Regions from separate parts of the Lysinibacillus sp. A4 genome, predicted to be linked through region 2. Evidence: predicted binding sites of a transcription regulator. Region 2 holds the regulator's gene; the other holds the start of a gene.
The links. The regulator NrdR, encoded in region 2, represses ribonucleotide reductase genes. The targets are predictions, from matches to a motif close to AACACNATATATNGTGTT.
Positions count from the first base shown of each region.

Region 1: the regulator NrdR is predicted to act here: its motif matches at 1,508-1,525, upstream of NY607_RS22120 (vitamin B12-dependent ribonucleotide reductase).

Region 1 covers NZ_JANWTB010000015.1:52,579-57,914, forward strand. The annotation lists gene NY607_RS22110 (rhodanese-like domain-containing protein) at 1-341, opposite strand, end outside; gene NY607_RS22115 (lipoate--protein ligase family protein) at 554-1,384, shown strand; gene NY607_RS22120 (vitamin B12-dependent ribonucleotide reductase) at 1,585-4,155, shown strand; gene NY607_RS22125 (Nif3-like dinuclear metal center hexameric protein) at 4,289-5,074, shown strand; gene NY607_RS22130 (hypothetical protein) at 5,071-5,336, shown strand, end outside.
Region 2 covers NZ_JANWTB010000003.1:434,528-439,863, reverse strand. The annotation lists gene polA (DNA polymerase I) at 1-23, shown strand, start outside; gene mutM (bifunctional DNA-formamidopyrimidine glycosylase/DNA-(apurinic or apyrimidinic site) lyase) at 36-908, shown strand; gene coaE (dephospho-CoA kinase) at 922-1,515, shown strand; gene NY607_RS07610 (glyceraldehyde-3-phosphate dehydrogenase) at 1,722-2,744, shown strand; gene nrdR (transcriptional regulator NrdR) at 2,932-3,402, shown strand; gene NY607_RS07600 (replication initiation and membrane attachment family protein) at 3,419-4,801, shown strand; gene dnaI (primosomal protein DnaI) at 4,804-5,336, shown strand, end outside.

The DNA.
Region 1 (5,336 bases), on a different contig from region 2:
CCTTGAAGTTGGTAAATTTGGTTGTACCCACGTTTTTTAAGAAATAGTGCAGCACGTGAGCTACGGCCTGTATTTTGACAGTATAGATATACTGGTAAATCTGGGCGAATTTCTTTATAACGTTGACGTAGTGTTGTCGAAGGAACATTTCGTGCACCAAGAATGTGACCAGCATCAAATTCTTTTTGCTCACGAACATCGATCAGCTGGGCTTTACGATAGCCTTCTATGAATTGCTCTTGTGTTAGGTTGGTTACGGCTTTTTTGAGTCGTAGTGCATTAATTCCGATATATGCAATTGTGACTACTAAAACGACACCGATTGTGATAAGTATGTCCAAGATTTTCTTACCCCTTTCTATCTTCTCTATTATTATAAAAGATGCGCTAGCGATAGTCCAATGAGTTTGATAAAATTAACTAGGTTGTAGCGAAATCGCTTTTTTCGTTACACAAGCAATCGTTCGCAATTTGAACTGTAGTATACTATTCGTTAAAGTTGACCCACAGGTGGGGCCTGATGGATCATTTTATATTTGTAGGAGATGAGCATATGACAACTTGGTATTTTTTAAATTCAGGGAAATGTAGTCCTTCTTTTAATATGGCACTAGATGAAGCCTTACTTGATTGGCATAGTGAGGGGTTAATTCCACCAGTAATTCGTTTCTACGAGTGGGAGCCTGCGACATTATCCATTGGTTATTTTCAACAAGCTAAAAGAGATATTAATTTAGATGCTGTGCGTGAACAAGGCTTAGGTTTTGTACGTCGACCAACTGGTGGACGAGCTGTCCTACATGAACATGAGCTAACTTATAGTGTCATTGTGACGGAAAGCTATCCGAATATGCCAGAATCTGTGACAGAGGCATATCGTGTGTTAAGTGAGGGAATTTTGCAAGGTTTCCATAACCTGGGTATGGATGCCTATTTTAGTGTACCTGATACAGAGGAGAAAAGAGCGGACCTGAAGAGTCCAAAAAGTGCTGTTTGCTTTGATGCACCAAGTTGGTATGAACTTGTCGTAGAAGGGAAAAAAATAGCTGGAAGTGCTCAAACACGTCAAAAGGGTGTCATTTTACAGCATGGCGCCATTTTATTAGATTTGGATCAAGAGAAATTATTATCCGTATTTAATTTCTCCAGTGAAGAAGCGAAGAATCGTATGCGTAGAAAGCTACCAGAAAAGGCTGTTGCCATCAACAGTCTTGTAAAAGAGCCAGTGACAGTTGAACAATGTGTGACAGCTTTTAGAGATGGTTTTGCAAAATCGTTGCAAATTGAATTAAAACCATTTACACTTTCTGAGGAGCAATTAGAATATGTCCAAGCTTTAGAAGAAAAAAAATATGCTTCAGATGAGTGGAACTTTAAAAAGTAAAAAATGGTATGAAAAAAATATTTTTTAACGTTCAATCCTAGTCATAACAAGTAGTTCTGAATCTATTAAAAAAAGCAAGAGTTGAATTAAAAAACTATATATAGTATCTTTTTTAAAGACATATACACAATATGTAGTGTTTAACAACACGAGATATTGTGTATTTATTTTGTAATGAAGAAAATAAGGGAGGCAAAACGATGGTACTCACAAATCATCAACCCGAAGTAAACAATCAATTTGAACAGTTAAACAAAGATATTGAACAATTCCCGCAGGTACATCCCGTAACATCTGATATGCATATTACACACAAAGGTGTATCGAGACTTGTCATGATCGATCGCTATTCGTTTAAAGACACAGAAAAGAAAACATTGAAAGCCGGCGACTTTGTTGTATTAACGGTAAAAGCTGATCCGAAATTTCCTGCACGTGGTTTAGGGACAATTCAAAAATTGGATATGTCTACAAAAACAGCAGAGATTTTGATTGAAGAAGATTATCGTAGCGCATTAGACGATCCGCAAGAGCAAGAAACGGGTGTGATTACGCGTTCAATTGACGTGCTAGAAAAGCCTCTTGAGATATATTATGAACAAATTGCAAAACGAAATGCAACGGGCCTTGCCGCTGTTGAAAAAACACCAGAAAAACGCCAAGAATGGTTTGAAAAATTTTATGAGCAATTAGTATCCTTGAAATTCATTCCAGCTGGACGAGTGATTTATGGAGCTGGATCTGAAACTGATGTAACCTTCTTTAACTGTTACGTGATGCCATTTGTCGCTGACTCTCGTGAAGGTATCAGTGATCACCGTAAGCAAGTTATGGAGATTATGAGCCGCGGTGGAGGTGTTGGAACAAATGGTTCAACATTACGCCCACGTAACACATTAGCTCGTGGTGTAAACGGTAAATCATCTGGTTCTGTATCCTGGTTAGATGACATTGCTAAATTGACACATCTTGTGGAGCAAGGTGGATCACGTCGTGGCGCACAAATGATTATGCTAGCAGATTGGCATCCAGATATTGTGGAGTTTATTATTTCCAAAATGCAAAATCCACGTATTCTGCGTTACCTGATCGAAAATACAACGGATGAAACAATCATCCGTCTAGCCAAAGAAAAATTAAACTTCAAGCCACTTTCTATGCAAGAAGAAGCGATGTATCAAGGCATCGTGAATTATAAAAACATTGAAGGCTTAGGTGGATTTGATACAGCGATCATTCGTGAGGCTGAAAATAAATTACGTGATGGTGGCACGTACACTGTTCATAACCCAGAGTTTTTAACAGGTGCCAACATTTCTGTGACATTAACAAAAGAATTTATGGAAGCAGTTGAAAAAGATGCTGACTTCGAGCTTCGTTTCCCAGCTGTTGAAGAATATACAAAGGAAGAAATGAGCGTTTACAACACGAAATGGCATGAAGTTGGTGATGTTCGTGAATGGGAGAAAATGGGCTATAAAGTCCGCACATACCGTACAATTAAAGCAAAAGAGTTATGGAATTTAATTAATGTATGTGCAACATACTCAGCAGAGCCAGGTATTTTCTTCATTGACAACGCCAATGACATGACAAATGCAAAGGCATACGGTCAAAGTGTTGTAGCGACGAACCCATGTGGCGAGCAACCACTTGCACCATATTCTGTGTGTAACTTAGCTGCTGTGAATTTAGCACAGTTTGCGAATAAAGAAAATCAATCAGTTGATTACGAAGCACTACGTGAAACAGTTCGTGTTGGTGTTCGTATGCAGGATAATGTGATTGATGCGACACCTTACTTCTTAGAAGAAAACCGTGTACAAGCTCTTGGTGAACGTCGTGTTGGATTAGGCGTTATGGGCTTAGCCGATTTGCTGATTTACTGTGAAAAAGAATACGGTTCAGAAGCAGGGAATGCGTTAGTCGATGATATCTTTAAAACAATCGCTGAAACTGCGTATGAGGCGTCTACAGAGCTTGCGAAAGAGCGTGGTAGCTTCCCGTTCTTAGTAGGTGCTACAGACGAAGAAACAGCACGTTTACGTAAAGCCTTTACAGAGACAGGCTTTATGCAAAAAATGCCTGCTCATATCAAAGAGCAAATTTTAGCGACTGGTATCCGTAACTCACATTTATTAACGGTTGCACCAACAGGGTCCACAGGAACAATGGTAGGGGTAGCAACAGGTCTTGAGCCATACTTCTCCTTCACGTACTATCGTTCTGGTCGTCTAGGTAAATTCATTGAAGTAAAAGCTGAAATTGTCCAAGAATATTTGAACCGTCATCCAGAAGTAAATGAGCAAGAGCTTCCAGAATGGTTCGTTACAGCAATGGAGCTAAAACCAGAAGCGCATGCGGATGTGCAATGCATTATTCAAAAATGGATCGATTCCTCTATTTCTAAAACTGTAAACGCACCAAAAGGCTATACAGTACAGCAAGTTGAAAAAGTGTACGAGCGACTATATAAAGGTGGCGCTAAGGGTGGTACGGTCTATGTTGACGGTAGCCGTGATTCACAAGTACTTACACTAAAAGCAGAAGAAAATGATATGGATCAACTTTCATTTGAAGAGGAATTGGTTGAAGAACATACAAAACGTCCAGTCGTATTAGTAGATACGATTCAAGCGTTAGAGTCAACAACTGTTATTGGCTCAGACGTTGGGAATACATGCCCAGTATGCCGTAAAGGCACAGTCGAAGAAATGGGCGGCTGTAATACATGTACAAACTGTGGCGCACAGTTGAAATGCGGTCTATAAATTAAATTTAATAACAGTTGTAACTTTTTACCCCTTTAGATTAAGATAATCTAAAGGGGTATTTTTGTGTAAATGGGAATATTTACTTATTAATTTAGATAAGAAGTATTGAAATGAGAAGGGGGATGGAAGTATGGATGTTTCACAAATAGTTGAAAGAATTGATGAACTTTTTAATGTAACAAATCAGGAAATCTATGCTAATGAATCTGGGGTTACATACAAGGCAAATAAAGAAGTGAAGAAAATAGGATACTGTGTTAACCTAACGCTTGAAACGATAGAGGAAGCAAGAATTCATGGAGTGGACATGATGTTAACACACCATGATGCATGGGATGAAATCTATGGATTAAAAGAGGCATGTACTGAAAAACTAGCAGCGAACGGTATAAGCCATTACTATAATCACTTACCACTTGATGACTGTAACTTTGGCACAAATGATAGCTTATTAAAAAAATTGAATTTAGAGATTATTAAAAGAACCCATGAATGGGAAGGACTGTTCTTCGGTAGAATCGCTCAATATGAGAAAGAAATTGAATTTAAAGATTTCGTAACAAAACTTGAATTTTTACTTGAAGAACCCGTTAGATTTTGGCAGTTCAATAACAAAATGGTGAATCGAGTAGGCTTAGTCTGTGGAAATGGAGGCACAACAGCTTGCCTGAAGGAAGCGGTTGAAAATAAATGTGATGTATATATTACAGGTGAATGTAATTTATATACAATTCAATATGCTCAATTTAAAGGAATAAATCTTATCATTGGAAGCCATACCTTCACAGAATTCTTTGGCATTCAAAGTTTAGCATTAAAATTGAATGACAATAAAAAAGAACTTGAAGTAGTGAGACTAAATGAAGAACATTATGAAGCGAATATTAGAATAAAGCTTAAGGAGACAAGCATATGACGTTATATTCTGTCCTAGTGGCGAACAGTGCTTTACAAACAGTTGATTGTACAGGAATTGCTGAAATAACAGTAAGAGAATTAAAAAAATTATATCCAATTACAGAGAGTACACCAACACAGTCGTGGCATTTGATGGATGATGATGCACGAGTTTTACATGCAGCAGATGAATCAGCTTTTGAAAATTTGAATATATTTGAATGGAATAATCCACCTTATGACTTAGGGCTTTATAATGAAAAATCCTTTGTATACGGCAT
Region 2 (5,336 bases):
CAACTTGGTACGAGGCAAAATAAGGAGGGATTCAAATGCCTGAATTACCAGAGGTAGAGGGTGTCGTCCAGGCATTGAAGCCAACAGTTGAAGGACGTACCATTCAACAGGTTCAGCTTTCCGAACGAGTACATTTCTCTTTTAGTGAGGGTAAACAATGTATTGTCAAACAAGCAGAGCCTGATGCATTTGAAAGTACTTTGTCCCAGATGACCATTACCAAAATTGAACGACGAGCAAAATATATTTTCTTTCATTTGATGAAGGATGATGTTCTATATGTTCTTGTTAGTCACTTAGGGATGACAGGTGCTTGGTTTGTTGTGAATTCCCCCGAAGAAATCAATGAGGCGAAATTTCAAAAGCATATCCATGCGACATTTGAAATGGCAGATGGAGGATACTTGATTTATTCAGATATTCGTCGCTTCGGTGAACTTCGTTTTCTGACAAAAATTGAAGATCATGCGCCATTGACAAAAATGGCACCAGAGCCATTTGATGAGCATGCATGTGAATTTTTTATAACAAAATCTAAGCTACCGAAATATGAAAATAAAGCTGTAAAAGAAGTAATTATGGATGGGCAAGTCATTTCGGGCTGTGGCAATATTTATGCAACAGAGGCATTGTTTGCTCAGAAAATTCACCCTGCACGCAAAATGAGCCGCATTAGTGAAAAGCGGAAGCGAGCATTATTTGAGGAGATTGTTGCCGTCCTACGTCAAAGCATTGAAGCGGGTGGTTCAACTATTTCTGATTATCGGAATATTAATGGGGAAGCAGGGAGTATGCAGAATCGATTAAAAATGTATGGGAAAAAGGTATGTCCAGCATGTGAAACGGCAACAAGTCAAATGACAATTGGAGGGCGCACCTCTGTCTATTGCCCAAATTGTCAACATTAAAGGGGATTTAGCAATGATTATCGGACTTACAGGAAGTATTGCAAGTGGAAAAAGTACAGTAGCTAAAATGATGAGCGAACTGGGTTTACCGATTGTTGATGCAGATGTCGTAGCACGAGATGTCGTAGAACCTGGAACAGAGACATTAGCTTTGATTGCTGAAAGTTTTGGACAAGCTATCTTGCTTGAGGACGGCAATTTAAATCGAACTATGCTGGGTGATATCATATTCCATGAGCCTGCCAAACGCAAAACGTTAAATGATATCATGCATCCAGCAATCAGAAAAGAAATGTTACGTCAGCGTGATGCCTATTTAGAAGCAGGACATGAACATGTTGTGATGGACATTCCTTTGTTATTTGAGAGTAAGCTTCAACATTTTGTGGAACGTATCATTGTGGTATCGGTCAGTGAAGAAGTTCAGCTTCGACGTTTAATGGAACGAAATAATTTAACTAAAGAAGATGCATTGGCACGTATGCACTCTCAACTGCCGATGTCTGTCAAAGAAAAGGGTGCACATGCGGTCATTTATAATAACGAAAATATAGAAAGTACAGCAGAACAATTAAAAAAAATCCTGCATTATTGGGATGTTATTTAATGAGTTCTTCTATGATGCGTAGCAAGCCGATCTTGCTACGCATTTTTTTATGGGGAAACTCCATAATAAAGAATAATTTTTCAGAAAATAAGAACTTTTATATTCTCAATATATAATGTTCATCTTTTTTAAAATTGTGTTATACTAATCACCATAAAGTATATAATTAATTAATCTGAGTATGTACTCACAGGAGGATATTATAAATGACAGTATCAATTGCTATTAATGGTTTCGGGCGTATCGGACGTATGGTTTTCCGCCAGGCTATCGTACAACAAGATTTAAACATCGTTGCAATTAACGCAAGCTATCCTGCAGAAACGTTAGCACATTTGATTAAGTATGACACAAATCACGGAACATTTGAAGGTACGGTAGAACCAGCAGGCGATGCTTTAGTTGTAAATGGTAAACGTGTTCAAATTATTAGTGAACGTGATCCTTTAAAATTACCTTGGTCTACAATGGGTGTAGATATCGTTATTGAAGCTACAGGAAAATTTAATGAGCGTGATAAAGCAGCTATGCACTTAGCAGCTGGCGCGAAAAAAGTAATCTTAACAGCACCGGGTAAAAACGAAGATGTAACAATTGTTTTAGGTGTAAATGATGACAAATTGGATATTGCTAAACATGATGTTATTTCAAATGCTTCTTGTACAACAAACTGCTTAGCGCCAGTAGCAAAAGTATTGAATGACACATTTGGTATTGAGAATGGTTTAATGACAACAGTTCATGCTTATACAAATGACCAAAAGAACTTAGACAATCCGCATAAAGATTTACGTCGTGCACGTGGATGCGCCCAATCCATTATCCCAACATCTACAGGTGCAGCGAAAGCATTAAAATTAGTTTTACCTGAATTAGAAGGTAAAATTCATGGTATGGCACTTCGTGTTCCAACACCAAACGTATCTTTAGTTGATCTTGTAGTAGATTTAAATACAGATGTAACAGTTGATGCAGTCAATGCAGCATTTGTAAAAGCGGCAACAGAAGGTCCAATGAAGGGTATCCTTAATTTCTCTGTTGAGCCATTAGTATCTTCTGATTACAATACAACAACTTATTCTTCAACAGTTGATGGACTTTCTACAATGGTGTTAGGCAACCGCAAAGTAAAAGTACTTGCTTGGTATGATAACGAGTGGGGCTACTCTGCACGCGTTGTTGACCTTGTAAAAAAAGTGGCAAATGCTTTAGAAACGGTAAACGCGTAATAATTTCTATAGAGAGCACATTGAAATCGAAAAGGTTTCAATGTGCTCTTTTTTTACAGAAACTTTTCTTGTACTTCAGGTGCTTTAGATTTATCATGAGCTCACAAACGTGAATGCACTTTTCTTACATGTAGGAAATTTGTTATAATAGATATATTAAATTGTTGTAAACCAGGAGAGTAATTATATGAGATGTCCATCTTGCCAATTTAACGGAACGCGTGTTGTGGATTCGAGGCCAGTAGATGATAATAAAGAAATTCGTAGACGTCGTGAATGTGAGTCATGTGGCTTCCGTTTTACAACGTTTGAAAAAATTGAAGAGACACCATTAGTCGTTGTGAAAAAAGAAGGTTCACGAGAAGAGTTTAGCCGTGAGAAGGTGCTTCGTGGGCTTATTCGTGCTTGTGAAAAACGTCCAGTGGCACTTGATGTGCTGGAGGAACTTGTTCTGTCCATTGAAAAAGATCTTCGTCGTATTGGAAATTCGGAAGTACGCTCAGAAGATGTTGGCGAAATGGTCATGGACCGCTTAGCCAAAATTGATGAGGTTGCCTATGTGCGTTTTGCGTCGGTCTACCGTCAGTTTAAAGATATCAATGTCTTTATTGAAGAAATAAAGGACATTATTCAACGTCAAACGGAGAAGAAATCATAGCAAACAGAGAGGATGAATGCCGTTGATTCATTTATATAAGGAATTGCAGCCTGGCGATCCTTTCGACATTCGTCTACCTCATGCATTTTCTACACAAGAGCGTCAATTAGTTACATTATTTTATCAACCATTAACGGGATCAGAGCCAGTTAGCCTCTATTTAACATTATGGGCAGAAGCAGAGCAAATGCCAAAGCAGCAAATGACACATTATTATTTAATGAATGTGCTAGGGCTACCAATTGGTAAAGTGTTTGAGGCTCGTATTGCTTTAGAAGCTATTGGTTTGCTGCGTACATGGAAAAAAGAAAATGCTGGTGAGCGTAGTTTTTTATATGAGCTACAGCGCCCATTAGATGCAGATAGCTTTATGAAAGACCCGCTACTGTCGATGTTTTTGTTTAGTAAAATTGGAGAGCAGGCTTATCGCAACTTACGTCAGCGCTTTATGTCACCTGTAAAGGACACGGCGTTTAAGGATGTATCTCGTGCTTTTATTGATGTCTACAAGCCTGTTCATGCCAATATTCCATCAGATTTACAAGTGGATACGAGTCCTAAGGATAAACAAAAAGTGTATCCATTTTATTTGGAGCAATTCGATTTTGATTTATTGCAAGCCGGTTTGTCAGAGCAATTGGTACCTTCCAATTTGTTGACATTTGAAGTGCGTGAAGCTATAGCCAAGTTGGCATTTTTATATCATTTAACAGCCCTTGATATGCAAAAAGTAGTCATACTTGCTTTAGATGATGATTTAGGCATTTCTCAGGAACGTTTACGAAAGGCTGCTGCTGATTTTTATAAATTAACCGTATCCAAGGAGCCGCCAAAACTTGCCCGTGTCACCGATCCTCTACCAGTAGCAGAAGCGGGACAAAAAACCAAGGATCAGGAACTTCAACACTATTTAGAAACAACGGCGCCTGTCCAAGTTTTAAGAGATATAAATAATGGTAAAGAACCATTACAAACCTCAGTCCAACTTGCAGAAAATTTAATCGTTCAACATGGCATGCCAATTGGAGTGGTTAATGCATTGTTAGAATACGTTATGCTAACAACAGATATGAAGCTCCCTAAAAAATATGTGGAAACGATTGCTGATCATTGGGTACGAAAAAATGTCCAGACCGCTAAGGAAGCAATGGAACTTGCACGTCAAGAGCATGATAAATATACAGCTTGGAAAAACAAGCCGCAAACGTCCAATAAAACGAGTCAACAGACAAAAGGACGTTCAAGATATCAACGTGAAGAAAAAGTGCCTGAATGGTTCTATAAACGAAATGATAAATCCGATGCAGGAGAATCCCCGATTGATCATACTGATTTTGAAAAAGAAAGACAAAAAATTCTTGAAAAATTAGGGAATATACAAAATAAGGTAGGTGAATGACAATCGAACCCATTAATGGACCACTAAAACGAGCAATTAATGTACCTTCATTTCAAGCACGATATGAAGCGATGCGACGAGAAATTTTAGAACATCCGCGTGTGGAGGAATTTATAGCTCAACATGCAGAAGAACTAAACTACGAGAACATTGAGCGAAACCTACCAAAGCTTCAAGAATATATTAGTCAATCTACTGTGTGCTGTGGCTGTGACAATACTGACAATTGCACAAATTATTTAAAAGGCTTCATCCCGCAGTTAAGAGTTGTCAGAAAGTCGTTAGAGATTGATTATGTCCAGTGTGAGCAAAAGATACGTGAGGACGAGCGCCGAGATGTTGCCAACATGATCGCTAGTATGCATATGCCAAAGGATGTATTGCAAGCTACAATAAGTGATTTATTTATAGATGACCATTCACGAATCGATATTGCCAATAAAGCAACAGATTTTGTAGATAGTATAATAGAAACAGGAAAACTACCGACAAAGGGCTTTTATTTATACGGTGAGTTTGGTGTAGGGAAGTCCTT